2 regions of the Serratia sp. NPDC087055 genome follow, and region 2 is predicted to be linked to the other one. Evidence: riboswitches for the same ligand, from Rfam matches in the RefSeq annotation. Region 2 holds a riboswitch; the other holds the start of a gene.

Region 1 (7,675 bases), on a different contig from region 2:
CCAATGCCCCTGCAGCAGTTTCACCTTACCGGCGCGCAGCGCATTGCTGACTTCAAGCACTCGTCGCGCCTGATACTGATACAACGCGATTTCGTCTGTGGTCAGTGGTTCACGCCGCGTGGCCAGTTGGCGCTGCATAAAGCTCACGCTACCGTCATCGGCAAAGCGCAATTGGATAGAGTCGCGATCGCCATCAGCGTCGGTACGCTTAATCTGTCGCAGCGTGCCATTTTGATATTCGTAAAGCGTGGTGACTGTACCCGGGCCACGATAAGGGCTATAGACGCTCATCAACACCACTGGGCGATGCTGATCGTCGTCTTTACGCCACAGCCGGACAACACCCTGATCGGCAACATAACCGCTGGCACTAAAGGCAGGAAGATCGGAATGACTGCTGCAGGCGCTCAGGCCACCGGCAATGCCAATGACCATAAGCGCCTGTCGGATAAACAAAAGGGGCGCGATTGCCCCCCTGTTTAATCTTTTCACGAACACGCAGTATTACTTAACTGCGTCTTTCAGTGCTTTACCAGAAACGAACGCAGGCACGTTAGCAGCTGCGATTTTGATTTCTTTACCAGTCTGCGGGTTACGACCAGTGCGCTCGTTGCGGTGGTTTACCTTGAAAGTACCGAAACCAACCAATTGTACTGCATCACCTTCTTTCAGAGACTCAGTAATAGCAGCCAGGGTAGATTCCAGAGCCAGCTTAGCTTGTGCTTTGGAAAGGTCAGCCTTGTCCGCGATTACATCAATCAGTTGAGTCTTGTTCATAAGTTATCCTTACAGTGTGTTTATCGTTTGCAAAGCATCGAGTGCGACGGATATGCCGATGGACAGCACTCCCTGCATACACGCACCGATAGCCACTTTTTTTACGCCCCCCAAATGTAGACCAGACAGGGTGCGGATGTGAAGCCTTAAGGCATGACAAATCAGGCGTTAAATCACGTTTTCTTGCCTTATTGCGTTAAATTTATCCCGATATTACTTACCGCCGCCTCTCGCAGGTCAGAACGCAACCCTTTGATCAGCTCTATATCACGCTCTTCACAGTCAGCCAACAGGCGGAAAATTTCCCATTGGATGTCCCATTCTTCCTCTACCGCAGGCAAAACCTTGAGCTCATCGTCGGTCATTTCTTTACCGGCTTGAGTCATTTCCAGCATCGCCACAGTGCGAATTGACGTTTCACTGATGGCGATGGCGTGCTCTAGCGTCTCCCCGCTGAGTCGCGAATGGATCAGTTCCCCTAATGCAATACAGGCGTCAATCGCCGGGTAAACACCGTAAAGATCGTAATCTTCTGCCGAAGGGATCGCCTCTTCCAACTTCTCCAGTTGGTTGTCAAAGTTGACCTTGGCGTCCTTGACCACCAGCGTTTCCCACACCAAATCCAGAATGCGACGGTAAATCGCCGGATCGCCGAACTCGGTTTGCAGGCAGAACATCTGGTAATTCGGGTACATACGCTCGCACAAACTGGCCATAAAGGTCAAATGTTGCCAGCTTTCAAGTTTTTCCAGACGTAAATGAATCGGGTTACGTAGCATTATTCACTCTCTTACGCGTTATCTGCGCCGCAGTGTAACCGAAATCGGTCATTGCGGCATCTCTGGATGCTGCTGCAACCAGCGCTGGAAGGCCGGTCGGCGCGAGGCGATGGCATCGGCCCAGCGAGTGGGTTCCGGCAAACGGTAACCGGCCATACAACGTTGAACCCAGTCTAGTGCAGTGTCGGCCCCAACGCGGTGGCCAGTGGAAATAAACAGCGGGTTACAGCGTGCTTTACTACGCCACACCCAACCAAGCTGCTCACCGTTGTCCTCCAGCGGTGCCAACGCTCCGGCTGCGGCATCCAAGGGAGCAAATTTACCGCACAGGCGCTTTTTAGCGACACCGATGGTCGGCACGTTGACCAACAGGCCAAAATGGCTGGCAACACCCAAACGGCGCGGGTGCGAGATCCCATGGCCGTCGACAAAAACCAGGTCTGGCTTCTGATGCAATTGCTCCCAGGCGGCAAGCAACGCGGGATATTCACGGAACGATAAAAAACCGGGGATATAAGGCATGGTGGTAGCCACACGGGCCACTTGGTATTCAACCAGCTCCAGTGACGGATAGCGCAGGATGGCGATAGCTGCACGAGTCACCGCCCCCTCCTGCTCAAAGCCCACGTCGGCCCCGGCGACAAAGGCCGGAGGGTCGACCAAAAAATCATCCTGGCGAATGACTTCGGAGGCGCGCAGCAGTTGCTCTGCACGCAGGGTTTGAGTATCAATCACGTCAGTTCCTTAACGATGGTATTTCCCTGATTGCGCGTGGACTGCTTCAATGAACGCACCGGCGTTTTCCGGTGGCACGTCCAAGTGAATACCGTGGCCTAAATTGAACACATGTCCTTCACCCTGGCCAAAGCCCGTCAAAATAGTTTCCACTTCCTGACCGATACGCTCAGGCGACGCATACAGCATGGAAGGATCCATATTGCCCTGCAGTGCTACTTTATCCCCTACGCGGCGGCGTGCATCAGCGATGTCTGTCGTCCAGTCAAGGCCCAAGGCATCACAACCCGTGGCCGCCATGGCTTCCAACCACTGACCACCGCCTTTGGTGAACAACGTGACAGGTACGCGCCGGCCGTCATTTTCACGCAGCAAGCCGTCGACAATTTTATGCATGTAGTGCAGCGAGAACTCACGGTAATCACGCCCCGTCAGCACCCCGCCCCAGGTATCGAATACCATCACAGACTGTGCACCGGCTTTAATTTGGGCATTGAGATACAAAATGACACTGTCCGCCAGCTTATCCAGCAGCAAATGTAACGTGGCTGGCTCGGCGTACATCATCTTTTTCAGTTTGGTAAAGGCCTTACTGCTACCGCCTTCCACCATATACGTTGCCAGCGTCCACGGGCTGCCAGAGAAGCCAATCAGCGGTACTTCACCTTTCAACTCACGACGGATAGTGCGCACTGCGTTCATGACATAACCCAACTCCACTTCCGGATCGAACGCAGGCAGTTTATCCACATCAGCACGGCAGGTAATCGGCGAGGAAAAACGTGGGCCTTCGCCGGTTTCAAAATACAAACCGAGCCCCATAGCGTCGGGAATGGTGAGGATGTCGGAGAACAGAATGGCAGCATCCAGTGGAAAACGGCGCAGTGGCTGCAGCGTAACCTCACAGGCCAGTTCCGCATTCTTGCACAGCGACATGAAATCACCGGCCTGAGCACGGGTGGCCTTGTACTCCGGCAAATAACGACCGGCCTGACGCATCATCCATACAGGGGTCACATCCACCGGCTGACGTAGCAGTGCGCGCAGGTAACGATCGTTCTTCAACTCATTCATTATGGGGCTCCCTTATTCATCTGCCGGTATTGTAGCGATTTATTGCTCACGGCATAAGGCTACGGTGTCCTCTATCAGACGGCGCGCCACGGTACCGGGCGGTGGCAACAGTGGCAACTGATCGTAGCGGTACCAGCCGGCATTCAACAGTTCTTTGGGGTCGTGACGGAGCTCACCCCGGTGGTAATCGGCCATAAAGGCCATCATCAGCGAATGCGGGAACGGCCAGGGTTGCGAAGTGACATAACGCAGGTTTTTGATTTCAATATTACTTTCCTCCATGACCTCACGGGCTGCCGCCTGCTCGAGCGTTTCGCCAACCTCAACAAAGCCCGCCAGTACGGTATGAATACCACCGCGATGCCGCACGTGTTGTGCCAACAAGATCTCATCATCGCGCCGAATGGCAACAATCACGCAAGGGGCTATCTGCGGGTAGTAACGCTCCCGGCAATGGTTGCACAGGCAGGCGCTTTCGGTACGGCTGAGGTGCATCTCATGGCCGCAGTAACCGCAGTAACGATGAGAACGGTAAAAATCGGCCAGTTGCACGCCGCGCCCTGCGAGTTGAAACAACCCGCGATCGAGTTCAAGCAGTTGGCGTACCGAGCCCATTTCCTGCGGCATTGCATGCCGTACCAACCAGACCGGCAGCCCTTCCCATTCGCCAATAGCGCGTGCCATTCGCCCTTGCAGGGAGAATGATGCCGCAGAACCGCACGGCAGTTCACCGTTCGGTAACCAAAGTTTGCTTTCATGGCTGACGATCCACCAGCCATTTTCATTACCTGTTAATGCAAGTTCCATATCGTTGTTGCACAACCTCAGCTTCACTGGCACTCTACAAATCGGCCTTGTTACATTTTAATAACTTACTGTTACGTTTTATTACTTACGGAGTCAAACATGCTCAACCGTTTGGAAAGCCTGACTCAGCGCGTTGGTGGTAGTAATGAATTAGTTGATCAATGGCTTCAGGCTCGCAAGCAATTGCTGGTCGCCTATTGCACCCTCGTGGGCATCAAACCGAATAAAGAAAAGCATACGCCGCTGAATGAAAAAGCGCTGGAGAACTTTTGCCATAATCTGGTGGATTATCTCTCTGCCGGTCATTTCCATATCTATGACAGAATTATCAAACAAGTGGAAGGCGCATCCAGTCCCAAAATGTCTCTGGCAGTTAACATCTACCCCAAGCTCTGGGCCAATACAGAGCAGATCATGGCCTTCCACGATCGCTATACCGAAGTAGATATTGATCAGGATGTGTGTCTGGAATTCCATCAGGCGTTGTCAAATATCGGTGAAACGCTGGCAGCACGTTTTACCCTGGAAGATAAGTTGATCCAATTGGCAGCTGAAGCCTGGCAACAAGCCCTGACGGACGCCTCCTTGGATCAGACCCGTTAAAATTTTGTAGTGTTTTTTATTATCCCTCCTATACTGGGGGGCATCTTGTCGGAGTGCCTAGCGCCTGATTTGTTCATCAAATTGGCCAGGCTGAGACCGTTAATTCGGGATCCGCGGAACCTGATCGGGTTAATACCCGCGAAGGGAACAAGAGTAATCTATCGCCATAGGCAGGTGCCCCAATTTGGGACAATCCCGTCCTGCTGGCCAGCATCATTACTCCCTCCGAGCTCCAGACAAGCAACTTTCCCAACCCAACACACTGGTAGGAACTTGCTATGTCTAACGTTAAGAAACCTCGTGCCCGTAAAGAGCAACGCGAAGAAGCCCAGCAGTTTATTGAGACTCTTCAGGGCGTTGCATTTCCCAACTCACGCCGTATTTATTTGCAGGGCTCACGTAGCGACCTGCAGGTACCGATGCGTGAAATTCAACTTAGCCCGACGCTGATTGGTGGCGACAAAGATAACCCACAGTACGAACAGAACGAGGCTATCCCGGTGTATGACACCGCCGGCCCTTACGGCGATCCGCTGTCAGAACTCAACGTGCATAGCGGCCTGACAAAGCTGCGCGCGGAATGGATCGCCGAACGTGGCGATACCGAAACCCTCAACAACGTGAGTTCAGGGTTTACCCAGCAGCGTTTGGCGGATGAGGGTCTGGATCACCTGCGTTTTGAACATCTCCCGCAGCCACGCAAGGCGCAACCCGGCAAATGCGTCACCCAGTTGCACTACGCACGTGCTGGCACCGTCACACCAGAAATGGAATTTATCGCCATCCGCGAAAATATGGGCCGTGAACGTATCCGCGGCGAAGTATTACGCCACCAGCACCCGGGGCAAAGCTGGGGCGCCAACCTGCCGGAAAACATCACACCGGAATTTGTCCGGCAAGAGGTCGCTGCAGGTCGTGCCATCATCCCTGCCAATATTAACCACCCTGAATCCGAACCGATGATCATCGGCCGCAACTTCCTGGTGAAGGTCAACGCCAATATCGGGAATTCAGCCGTAACTTCTTCGATCGAGGAAGAAGTCGAGAAACTGGTGTGGTCCACCCGCTGGGGTGCGGACACCGTGATGGATTTATCCACCGGTCGATATATCCACGAAACGCGCGAATGGATCTTACGTAATAGTCCGGTACCGATCGGCACAGTGCCTATTTACCAGGCTTTGGAGAAGGTCAACGGGGTCGCGGAAAACCTGACCTGGGAAATGTTCCGCGATACGCTGCTGGAACAAGCGGAACAAGGCGTCGACTACTTCACCATCCATGCGGGTGTACTGCTGCGCTACGTCCCCATGACCGCGAAACGCCTGACCGGTATTGTCTCCCGTGGTGGTTCGATCATGGCCAAGTGGTGCCTGTCCCATCATCAGGAAAACTTCCTGTATCAGCACTTCCGCGAAATCTGTGAAATCTGCGCCGCCTATGACGTCTCACTGTCACTCGGTGACGGGCTACGCCCAGGCTCAATTCAGGATGCCAACGACGAGGCTCAGTTCGCCGAACTGCACACCTTGGGTGAACTGACCAAAATTGCCTGGGAATATGACGTGCAGGTAATGATCGAAGGCCCAGGCCACGTGCCGATGCAGATGATCCGCCGCAACATGACCGAAGAGTTGGAGCACTGCCACGAAGCGCCGTTCTACACCCTCGGTCCGCTGACCACCGACATCGCACCAGGTTATGACCATTTCACCTCCGGTATCGGGGCCGCCATGATTGGCTGGTTCGGCTGCGCCATGCTCTGCTATGTCACGCCGAAGGAACACCTCGGCCTGCCGAACAAAGAAGACGTCAAACAGGGCCTGATCACCTATAAGATTGCTGCCCACGCGGCGGATCTGGCCAAAGGCCACCCCGGCGCACAGATCCGCGATAACGCCATGTCAAAAGCACGCTTCGAATTCCGCTGGGAAGATCAATTCAATCTCGCACTCGATCCGGCCACCGCACGTGCTTATCACGATGAAACGCTGCCGCAGGAATCCGGCAAAATTGCCCATTTCTGTTCCATGTGCGGGCCGAAATTCTGCTCGATGAAAATCTCGCAGGAAGTTCGCGACTATGCCGCAGCCCAGGAAGCCGCCAAACCGGTAGAGGTGCAGGTAATCGGGATGGAAAAAATGTCAGCCGAGTTCCGATCACGCGGCAGCGAGCTCTACCACAGCGCCGGTAACCTGCAGGAGGAACTGAGCAATGACTGATATCAACACACCTTTCCCCGCTACACCGCACAAGTTGGGGCTATACCCGGTTGTCGACAGCGTTGAATGGATTGCCCGCCTATTAGAAGCAGGCGTCACCACGATTCAACTGCGCATTAAGGATCTGCCGGAAGAGCAAGTCGAAGAGGATATTGCCGCAGCCATTGCCCTCGGTAAAAGGTATAACGCCCGGCTGTTCATCAATGACTACTGGCAGTTGGCGATTAAACACGGTGCCTATGGCGTACATCTCGGTCAGGAAGACCTGGATACCACCGATCTGGCGGCTATTCACCGTGCCGGATTGCGTTTGGGCGTTTCCACCCACGACGATGCCGAGCTGGCCCGCGCCATTGCGGTAAAGCCGTCTTATATTGCGCTGGGGCATATTTTCCCGACGCAAACCAAAGATATGCCTTCCGCCCCCCAGGGGTTAGTCGAACTGAGACGCCATATCTCCGGGTTGAATGATTACCCGACGGTAGCGATCGGCGGGATCAGCATTGATCGCGTAGCCGCCGTACTCGATTGTGGCGTTGGCGGCGTGGCCGTCGTCAGCGCAATTACCCAGGCCGCAGACTGGCGAGCAGCCACCTCAGAATTGCTGCAACTGATCGAAGGCAAGGAGTAATACCATGTTGAACGATCAAGAGTTCCTGCGCTACAGCCGTCAATTGC
Region 2 (7,675 bases):
GCGACGTCGCAATGGTGTTCCAATCCTATGCGTTGTTCCCACATATGAACGCGTTGGACAACGTGATGTATGGCCTGCTTGCCAGCGGTCTGCCGCGTAAAGAAGCGCAGGACCGGGCACGCGAAGGGCTCACACTGGTCGGTCTGGAAAAGATGGGCCAACGTCTCCCCGCCGAACTCTCTGGCGGACAGCAGCAGCGTATTGCCGTAGCGCGTGCGCTGGTATTGGAACCGCAGGTGTTGCTGCTCGACGAGCCATTATCAAACCTTGACGAACGTTTGCGCCGCCGTGTCCGCACTGAAATTCGTGATTTGCAGCAGCGCCTTGGTTTCACTGCGGTGTACGTCACCCACGATCAAGAAGAGGCATTAGCGGTCTCCGATAAGATTATCGTCATGAAAGAAGGGCATATTGCCCAACAGGGTGCGCCTCAGGAGCTTTATCATTCACCAGCTTCCGTGTTTATCGCCGACTTTATGGGCGAGGCCAATATCCTGCCCTGTGACATTGAGCGCGTCGAAGATGGTCAGGCGCTGATCACCCTCGGCAGTCGCCAGTATCGGGTACCGGGTGCCAAAGCACGTCCCGGCACCGCGCAACTGTCGGTGCGCCCGCAGTTTATTACCCTGCAGCCGGAGCAGGATGGTGCATTGAGCGGGGAGATAACCCACAGTACCTGGCTTGGGGACCATATTGAATATGAAGTGAAGACCGATCTCGGTGCGCTATTTATTGTCGACGTTCAGATGGAACGCCAGTTGGCACCCGCCACACGCGTGGCCATTGATTTCAAATCTCAGGGGTTGGCACTGATTGCCCAGTGAGCCTCACAACGTTAAGGATCAAACATGAATGAGCCCATTTCCCAGCGCCTGTTGTTGGCCGAACAGGCGGCACGCGCCGCAGGCAGCAAAGCGCTGGACTATTTTAACCGCCGCGAGAGCCTGGTGATTGAAACCAAACGCGATGCGCAGGACGTGGTATCCATTGCTGACCGCGAAGTTGAACTGTTGATCCGTGAACAGATCGCCAGCCAGTTTCCGCAGGACGGTTTTTTGGGGGAGGAGTTTGGCCTGCAGCCCGGTGAGTCGGGTTACACCTGGGTGGTGGATCCCATCGATGGCACCAGCCCTTTTGTTAACGGTATGCCAAACTGGTGTGTGTCTATTGCCGTGATTCACCACGGCGAACCGGTGATCGGCGTGATCGTCGCACCCTGCCAGCAAGAATGTTTTATCGCGGCGCGCGGCGCGGGGGCCACTCTCAATGGCAAACCGCTGCGCGTAGACCCAAAACGCACGATGCAAAACCACGTCACCGGTTTTGGTGCCAACAGCTATGTGACGCCTGAACGCGTCGGTGAGATCGCCGCCGGGATCACCGCGGCCGGTGGCAATTTCTTCCGCAATGGTTCGGGTGCCATGATGCTGGCTTGGGTTGCAGCAGGGCGTCTGGTGGGTTACTACGAACCTTATATGCATGCCTGGGATTGTCTGGCGGGATATTGCCTGGTCAACGAAGCCGGCGGCTGGACGCATCCATTTAACACCGAAGGGGAACATTTTCTCCGGGGTGGGCCGGTGCTGGCGGTGGCTCCAGGGGCCAAACAAGATTTAATGCAGATCGCGCAGCTGTAGTTGATACTGCTAACAAATATGTTTAAGGGTTAAATCGGGTCGAACATGTTCGACCCGATTTAACCCGTTGAGTATGCTCAAGGGCGCAGCATGCAGCGCCCCTGTTTTTAGAGCCTACAAGCCGCGTTTTTCCATCAACACCGCCAGATCAACCAAACGGTTGGAGAAACCCCATTCATTGTCGTACCAAGCCAAAACCTTGACCAGATTGCCACCGATAACCAACGTTGACAGCCCATCGATAATGGATGAGCGCGGGTCGCCTTTATAATCGCTCGATACCAAAGGCTCATCGCTGTAGCCCAAAATATCTTTGAGAGGGCCCGACTGCGAAGCCTGACGGAACGCGGCGTTGATCTCTTCAGCCGTCACGTCGCGTTTCAACGTCACCGTTAAGTCAACGATAGACACCACCGGCACCGGCACCCGCAGCGAATAACCGGTCAGACGGCCATCGAGTTCAGGGATCACCTTGCCGAGCGCTTTGGCCGCCCCGCTGGAGTAAGGCACAATCGACTCTGCTGCGGCGCGAGCGCCACGCAAGTCTTTTTCCGGTTGGTCATGCAATGCCTGGCTATTGGTATAAGCGTGTGTGGTATTCATCAGGCCGTATTCAATCCCGAAGGCCTGATGCAGCACCTGCGCCGCAGGGGCCAAACCGTTGGTGGTGCAACTGCCGTTACTGACTACGCGGTGCTTGGCCGGATCGTACAGGTCCTGATTAACGCCCATCACTATGGTTATATCGTCGTCCTTGCCTGGCGCCGAGATAATCACTCGCTTGGCCCCACCCTTCGTGATGTGCACTTCGGCCTTGGCTTTGTCCGTAAAGAACCCCGTCGCTTCGATGACGACATCAACGCCCACGCTTTTCCATGGGATTGCGCCCGGATCTCTTTCGGAGAAAACATGAATTGGCCGACCATCGAGCAGCAGTTGGTTTTCACCGGCTTCGACACTGGCTGCCAAGGTACCCGACAGCGAGTCGTATTTCAGCAAATGCGCCAAGGTTTTGCTGTCGGTCAAATCGTTGATCGCCACAACCTCAAAGTCACTGCGACCTAACGCAGCACGCAAAACATTCCTGCCGATTCTGCCGAATCCATTAATGCCTACTTTGACCATGTTCTACTCCTTCGTTATTGGCTTTGCTGTAAATCTAAGCCGGAGAGACATTGTCGTAAATGACGTTTATAGATCAATTTACGCCAAAATGCGTGAATGAAAACGTTCGCGGTACTCGGTCGGTGTGAGGTGCAAATGCCGTTCAAAAACGCGCCGCAGATTGAGGCCATTGCCAAACCCACAGTTCATGGCGATTTGCTCAATACCTTCAGCACTCTGCTCCAACCGTTGCCGAGCCAGATACAGGCGCCCTTCTTCAACAAATTTAGCGGGTGAAATGCCGGTTTCACGCGTGAACACGCGGGTAAAGTTTCGCGGGCTCATGGCGACCCGTTCTGCCAGTTTCTCGACACCAAGATCGCTGGACAGGTTTTCCAGGATCCAGGACTGGAGATCACGAATCGGACCGGGCGTTTTAGCCTGATTCAATGGATAACGGCTGAACTGTGCCTGCCCCCCGGGCCGGCGCAGGAACATCACCAGATCTTGCGCCACTTCACGGGCCTGCACGAATCCGTAATCATCCTCCACCAATGCCAGGGTGAGATCGAACCCGGAACTGACCCCGCCGGAGGTCCAGACAGCGCCATCTTGCACGTAGATCGGCCCATTTTCGACTTTCACTTTGGGGAAACGAGCCTGCAACGTTTCCAGCAGTCGCCAATGCGTGGTTGCCCGGCGCCCATCCAGCAAACCGGCCTCGGCCAGCAGCATGGCCCCGCCGCAAACTGACGCCACACGTCGCGCTTTAGGGGCTGCGCGACGCAACCAATCGACCACATAGGCACTTTCTTCCGCTGTCGCCCCTTTGCCGGTCACGATGATGGTATCGCGTTCCTCCTCAGGTTCGAGATCCGCCAGGCGGTGATCGGCCAACAGATTCAAGCCGGAGGAACCATGCACCACCCGGTGAGCCTGGGTGGTGACTATCGCCATCTGGTAGAGCGGCGCGTCATCAGGCCTCAAGCGGTTGGCTTGCATCAAAATATCGGCGATGCCCGCCGACTCAAACAACATGCCCCCTTCAGGGACGATAATCAGGAATGTATGCATGTCCTTAAAATACAAATAAGACAAAATAAGTCAACAACGCTTCTCTCGCTGAGAAGCGTTCTGGCGTTTAGCGCCACCCCAACGCCGGAGCGACATGGGTCAAGATGGATTCAATCACATGGGCGTTATAATCGACGCCCAACTGGTTCGGCACGGTCAGCAGCAAGGTGTCCGCTTCGGCTATCGCTTCGTCCTGCGCCAATTGTTTGATCAACAACTCCGGCTCGGCGGCATAACTGCGGCCGAATACGGCCCGCGTCTGCTGATCGATATACCCCACCTGATCGCTATCCTGGCCGCTGTTGCCGAAGTAGCTGCGATCCTGCTGGTTCATCAGAGCAAAAATACTGCGGCTGACCGACACGCGCGGCTCACGCTGGTGCCCTGCTGCCTTCCAGGCCGCACGGTACTCACGGATCTGCTTGGCCTGCTGCACGTGGAACGGCTCGCCGGTCTCATCATTTTTTAACGTTGAGCTTTGCAGGTTCATCCCCAGTTTCGCCGCCCAGACTGCCGTGGCGTTCGAGCTGGCTCCCCACCAGATCCGATCCCGCAAACCCACGGAGAAAGGCTCAACACGCAGCAGACCGGGCGGGTTGGGGAACATCGGCTGCGGATTCGGTTCGGCAAAGCCTTCACCACGCAGCGCATCGAGGAACACGTCGGTATGGCGACGCGCCATGTCGGCTTCAGTCTCGCCTTCTGCAGGCGTGTAGCCAAAGTAACGCCAGCCTTCAATGACCTGCTCAGGTGAGCCGCGGCTGATCCCAAGTTGCAACCGTCCACCGGAGATCAAATCAGCAGCACCCGCGTCTTCGACCATATAAAGCGGGTTTTCATAGCGCATGTCGATCACGCCGGTGCCGATCTCAATACGCTGCGTTTTTGCCCCAATGGCAGCCAGCAGCGGGAACGGCGAAGCGAGCTGGCGGGCAAAGTGATGCACACGGAAGTAAGCCCCGTCCGCCCCCAGCTCTTCTGCCGCGACGGCCAGATCGATGGATTGCAATAACGCATCCGCAGCAGACCGGGTACCCGACTGTGACGACGGCGTCCAGTGACCAAACGAGAGAAATCCAATTTTCTTCATAGGAGTAGCCCTTAGATTCAATTATGACCGAGTTACAGTGACAAAAATGCCCCTCCTCAGGCCAGAAAAATTGTGTGGGATCGCACTAAACGAACCGTTTTTGGCTGCCGAAAAATGCCCTCATCGTTGCCCAACGCAACCGCCCGCCCGTTGTAATCAAAAAGTAAATATCGTATAACAAGCTCCTCCGAGGGGTGTCCTGTTACGGGCTGAGATGGCGCAAGCCGAACCCTTTGAACCTGATCTGGGTCATGCCAGCGAAGGGACGGGTCGGCAATAACACCATCAGTCATTGCCTGTTCATACCTCAGCGCGCCCGGATCTCCACACACTTTTGGAGGTCCCATGTTTACCCCTCAATTTGAAAATGGTCTTTACGGACGGCTGCGCCAGCAGGCTGGTCGCCACTGGCAGGACTACGTCGAACACCCTTTTATTCAGCAACTGGCCGCAGGCACCCTACCTGAGCCGGCATTCCGTCGCTATTTGACACAGGATTACCTGTTCCTGATTCACTTTGCCCGCGCCTATGCGCTGCTGGTCAGCAAACTGCGTACTCTGCCGGAGATGCGTGCAGCCACCGCCTCACTCAATGCCATTGTCGCCGAACTGCCTTTGCATCTGGCCTATTGCGCAGACTGGGGGCTGAGCGAACCCGACATTGCCGCCGAACCAGAGGCCGCGGAAACCCTTAACTACACCCGCTATGTGCTCGATATAGGCCACGCCGGTGATGCACTCGATCTGCTGGCCGCTCTGATGCCCTGCGTCGCCGGCTATGCCGAAATAGGCCTGCGGCTGCTTAACGATCCCGCCACCGTGATGGAAGGCAACCCTTATGCCTCATGGATCCGTAACTATGGTGACCCCGCCTATTTATCTGGGGTGCAGGCCGCACTCGACCTGCTGGAAAACGTGGGCCACCAACGTGGGGCTGAAAGCCGCCTGGCCGAACTGTCGACCATTTTCACCACCGCCACCCGGCTGGAATCTGCCTTCTGGCAAATGGGGCTGAATGCCCAATGAGCATCGGCAAGGCCCCGAATGAGGGGACCAGACCAGGAATTCAGGTCCGGGATTTGACCCTGCGTTTTGGTCAGCAGGTGATTTTCGACCGGCTAAATTTCGATATTGCAGGCGGCAATGTTGTGGCGTTGCTCGGCGCCAGCGGTGCGGGTAAAACCAGCTTGCTGAAGATCATTGCCGGGTTGGCGAAACCCACGTCCGGCACGGTCACCGGCAGCGATGGCTTACCGATCGTAGGACGCATCGCCTACATGGGGCAAAAGGATCTGCTCTATCCGTGGCTGACCATTGATCAGAACATTAGCCTCGGTGCACGGCTGCGGGGTGAAAAAGTCGACTGCGCATGGGCAGAACATTTACTGGAACGCGTGGGCCTGAGCGGTTATGGCAGCGCCTTGCCTGCGGCACTGTCCGGTGGCATGCGCCAACGTGCAGCCATCGCCCGCACGCTGTATGAACGCCAACCGATCGTCTTGATGGATGAACCTTTCTCGGCGCTGGACACCATTACCCGCGCCAAAATCCAGCAGCTTGCCGCCGATCTGCTTGCGCAGCATACCGTGTTACTGATCACCCACGATCCGATGGAAGCCTGCCGCCTTAGTCACCGCTTGCTGGTCCTGTCACGCTATCCCGCCGGCATTGACGACAGCCATGTCATTGAAGGCTTGCCGCCACGGGCACCGGACGACCCTCAACTGCTGAAAAGCCAAAGCGAGCTACTGCTACAACTGGTGAGGGCCGCCGAATGAAGCCGCTGAGTGAAAGCCGCCTGTCGCGGATGCGCCGCAGCCTGACGGTATTTGCCGGCCTGTTACTGCTGTGGGGAGGGATAACGTTGGGTGATATTCCCGCCTTTTTGTTGCCCTCACCTTCTGCGGTCGCGCAGGCACTTTGGAATGACCGGGCTTATCTCGCTTTTCACACGTTGATTACGGCGTCAGAAATCGCCTGCGGCCTGCTGGCAGGGGTGTTGCTGGGGGCCGTGTTAGCACTGTGCATGATTTTTTCTCCCCGGCTGCAACGCTGGTTGATGCCCTTGGTGCTGACCAGTCAGGCGATCCCGGTGTTTGCGTTGGCCCCGTTGTTGGTGCTGTGGTTTGGTTTTGGCATGAGCGCCAAAGTGGTGATGGCGGTACTGGTGATTTTCTTCCCTGTAACCTCCGCCTTCTTTGATGGACTGCGGCGGGTCAATAACGACTATCTCGATCTGGCACGTACCCTGCGCGCCTCACCCTGGGCCCAACTGCGGCACGTTCGGCTGATGGCGGCGCTGCCGGCCTTCGGTTCCGGGCTGCGCATGGCCGCCGCCGTCGCCCCGATAGGGGCCATCATCGGCGAATGGGTCGGCTCGGCGGAAGGTTTGGGGTACGTAATGCTTAACGCTAATGCGCGCATGCAGACTGACGTCTGTTTTGCCGCGCTGTTTATTCTGGTGCTGATGACCGTCTTGCTCTGGGTGACCGTGGACGCGCTGCTGCTGCACCTGATCGATTGGGCACCTGAAAATAACTGATAATAAGGAACCAACCATGATTAAAAAGACCCTCTGCGGGCTGCTGCTCGGCGCTACGCTGGCCGGGCAAGCAACCGCCGCTGAAAAACTGACGCTGGTGCTCGATTGGTATATCAACCCCGATCACGCGCCGATAATGGTGGCCGATCAGATCGGTGCCTTCAAGGCCGAGGGCCTCGACGTCAAGATAGTGCCACCTTCCGACCCGGCGCTACCGCCACGTCTGGT

Evidence for each region. A riboswitch is a leader RNA that binds a small molecule or an ion and turns the genes downstream of it on or off. The one in region 2 is predicted to bind thiamine pyrophosphate.
Region 1: linked by a shared signal. The riboswitch ahead of thiC (phosphomethylpyrimidine synthase ThiC) and the one ahead of tenA (thiaminase II) in region 2 are both predicted to bind thiamine pyrophosphate.

The regions. Positions count from the first base shown of each region.
Region 1 is NZ_JBJDOG010000010.1:16,198-23,872, reverse strand. Features, by position in the region: gene ACI2J2_RS24080 (DUF1481 domain-containing protein) at 1-435, opposite strand, end outside; gene hupA (nucleoid-associated protein HU-alpha) at 505-777, opposite strand; gene ACI2J2_RS24070 (YjaG family protein) at 966-1,556, opposite strand; gene nfi (deoxyribonuclease V) at 1,605-2,291, opposite strand; gene hemE (uroporphyrinogen decarboxylase) at 2,301-3,365, opposite strand; gene nudC (NAD(+) diphosphatase) at 3,405-4,172, opposite strand; gene rsd (sigma D regulator) at 4,272-4,775, shown strand; TPP riboswitch at 4,815-4,939, shown strand; gene thiC (phosphomethylpyrimidine synthase ThiC) at 5,054-6,997, shown strand; gene thiE (thiamine phosphate synthase) at 6,990-7,628, shown strand; gene ACI2J2_RS24035 (HesA/MoeB/ThiF family protein) at 7,633-7,675, shown strand, end outside.
Region 2 is NZ_JBJDOG010000001.1:424,531-432,205, reverse strand. Features, by position in the region: gene ACI2J2_RS01970 (ABC transporter ATP-binding protein) at 1-824, shown strand, start outside; gene ACI2J2_RS01965 (inositol monophosphatase family protein) at 849-1,637, shown strand; gene gap (type I glyceraldehyde-3-phosphate dehydrogenase) at 1,752-2,762, opposite strand; gene ACI2J2_RS01955 (GlxA family transcriptional regulator) at 2,841-3,815, opposite strand; gene ACI2J2_RS01950 (LLM class flavin-dependent oxidoreductase) at 3,883-4,905, opposite strand; TPP riboswitch at 5,086-5,188, shown strand; gene tenA (thiaminase II) at 5,251-5,931, shown strand; gene ACI2J2_RS01940 (ABC transporter ATP-binding protein) at 5,928-6,683, shown strand; gene ACI2J2_RS01935 (ABC transporter permease) at 6,680-7,447, shown strand; gene ACI2J2_RS01930 (ABC transporter substrate-binding protein) at 7,464-7,675, shown strand, end outside.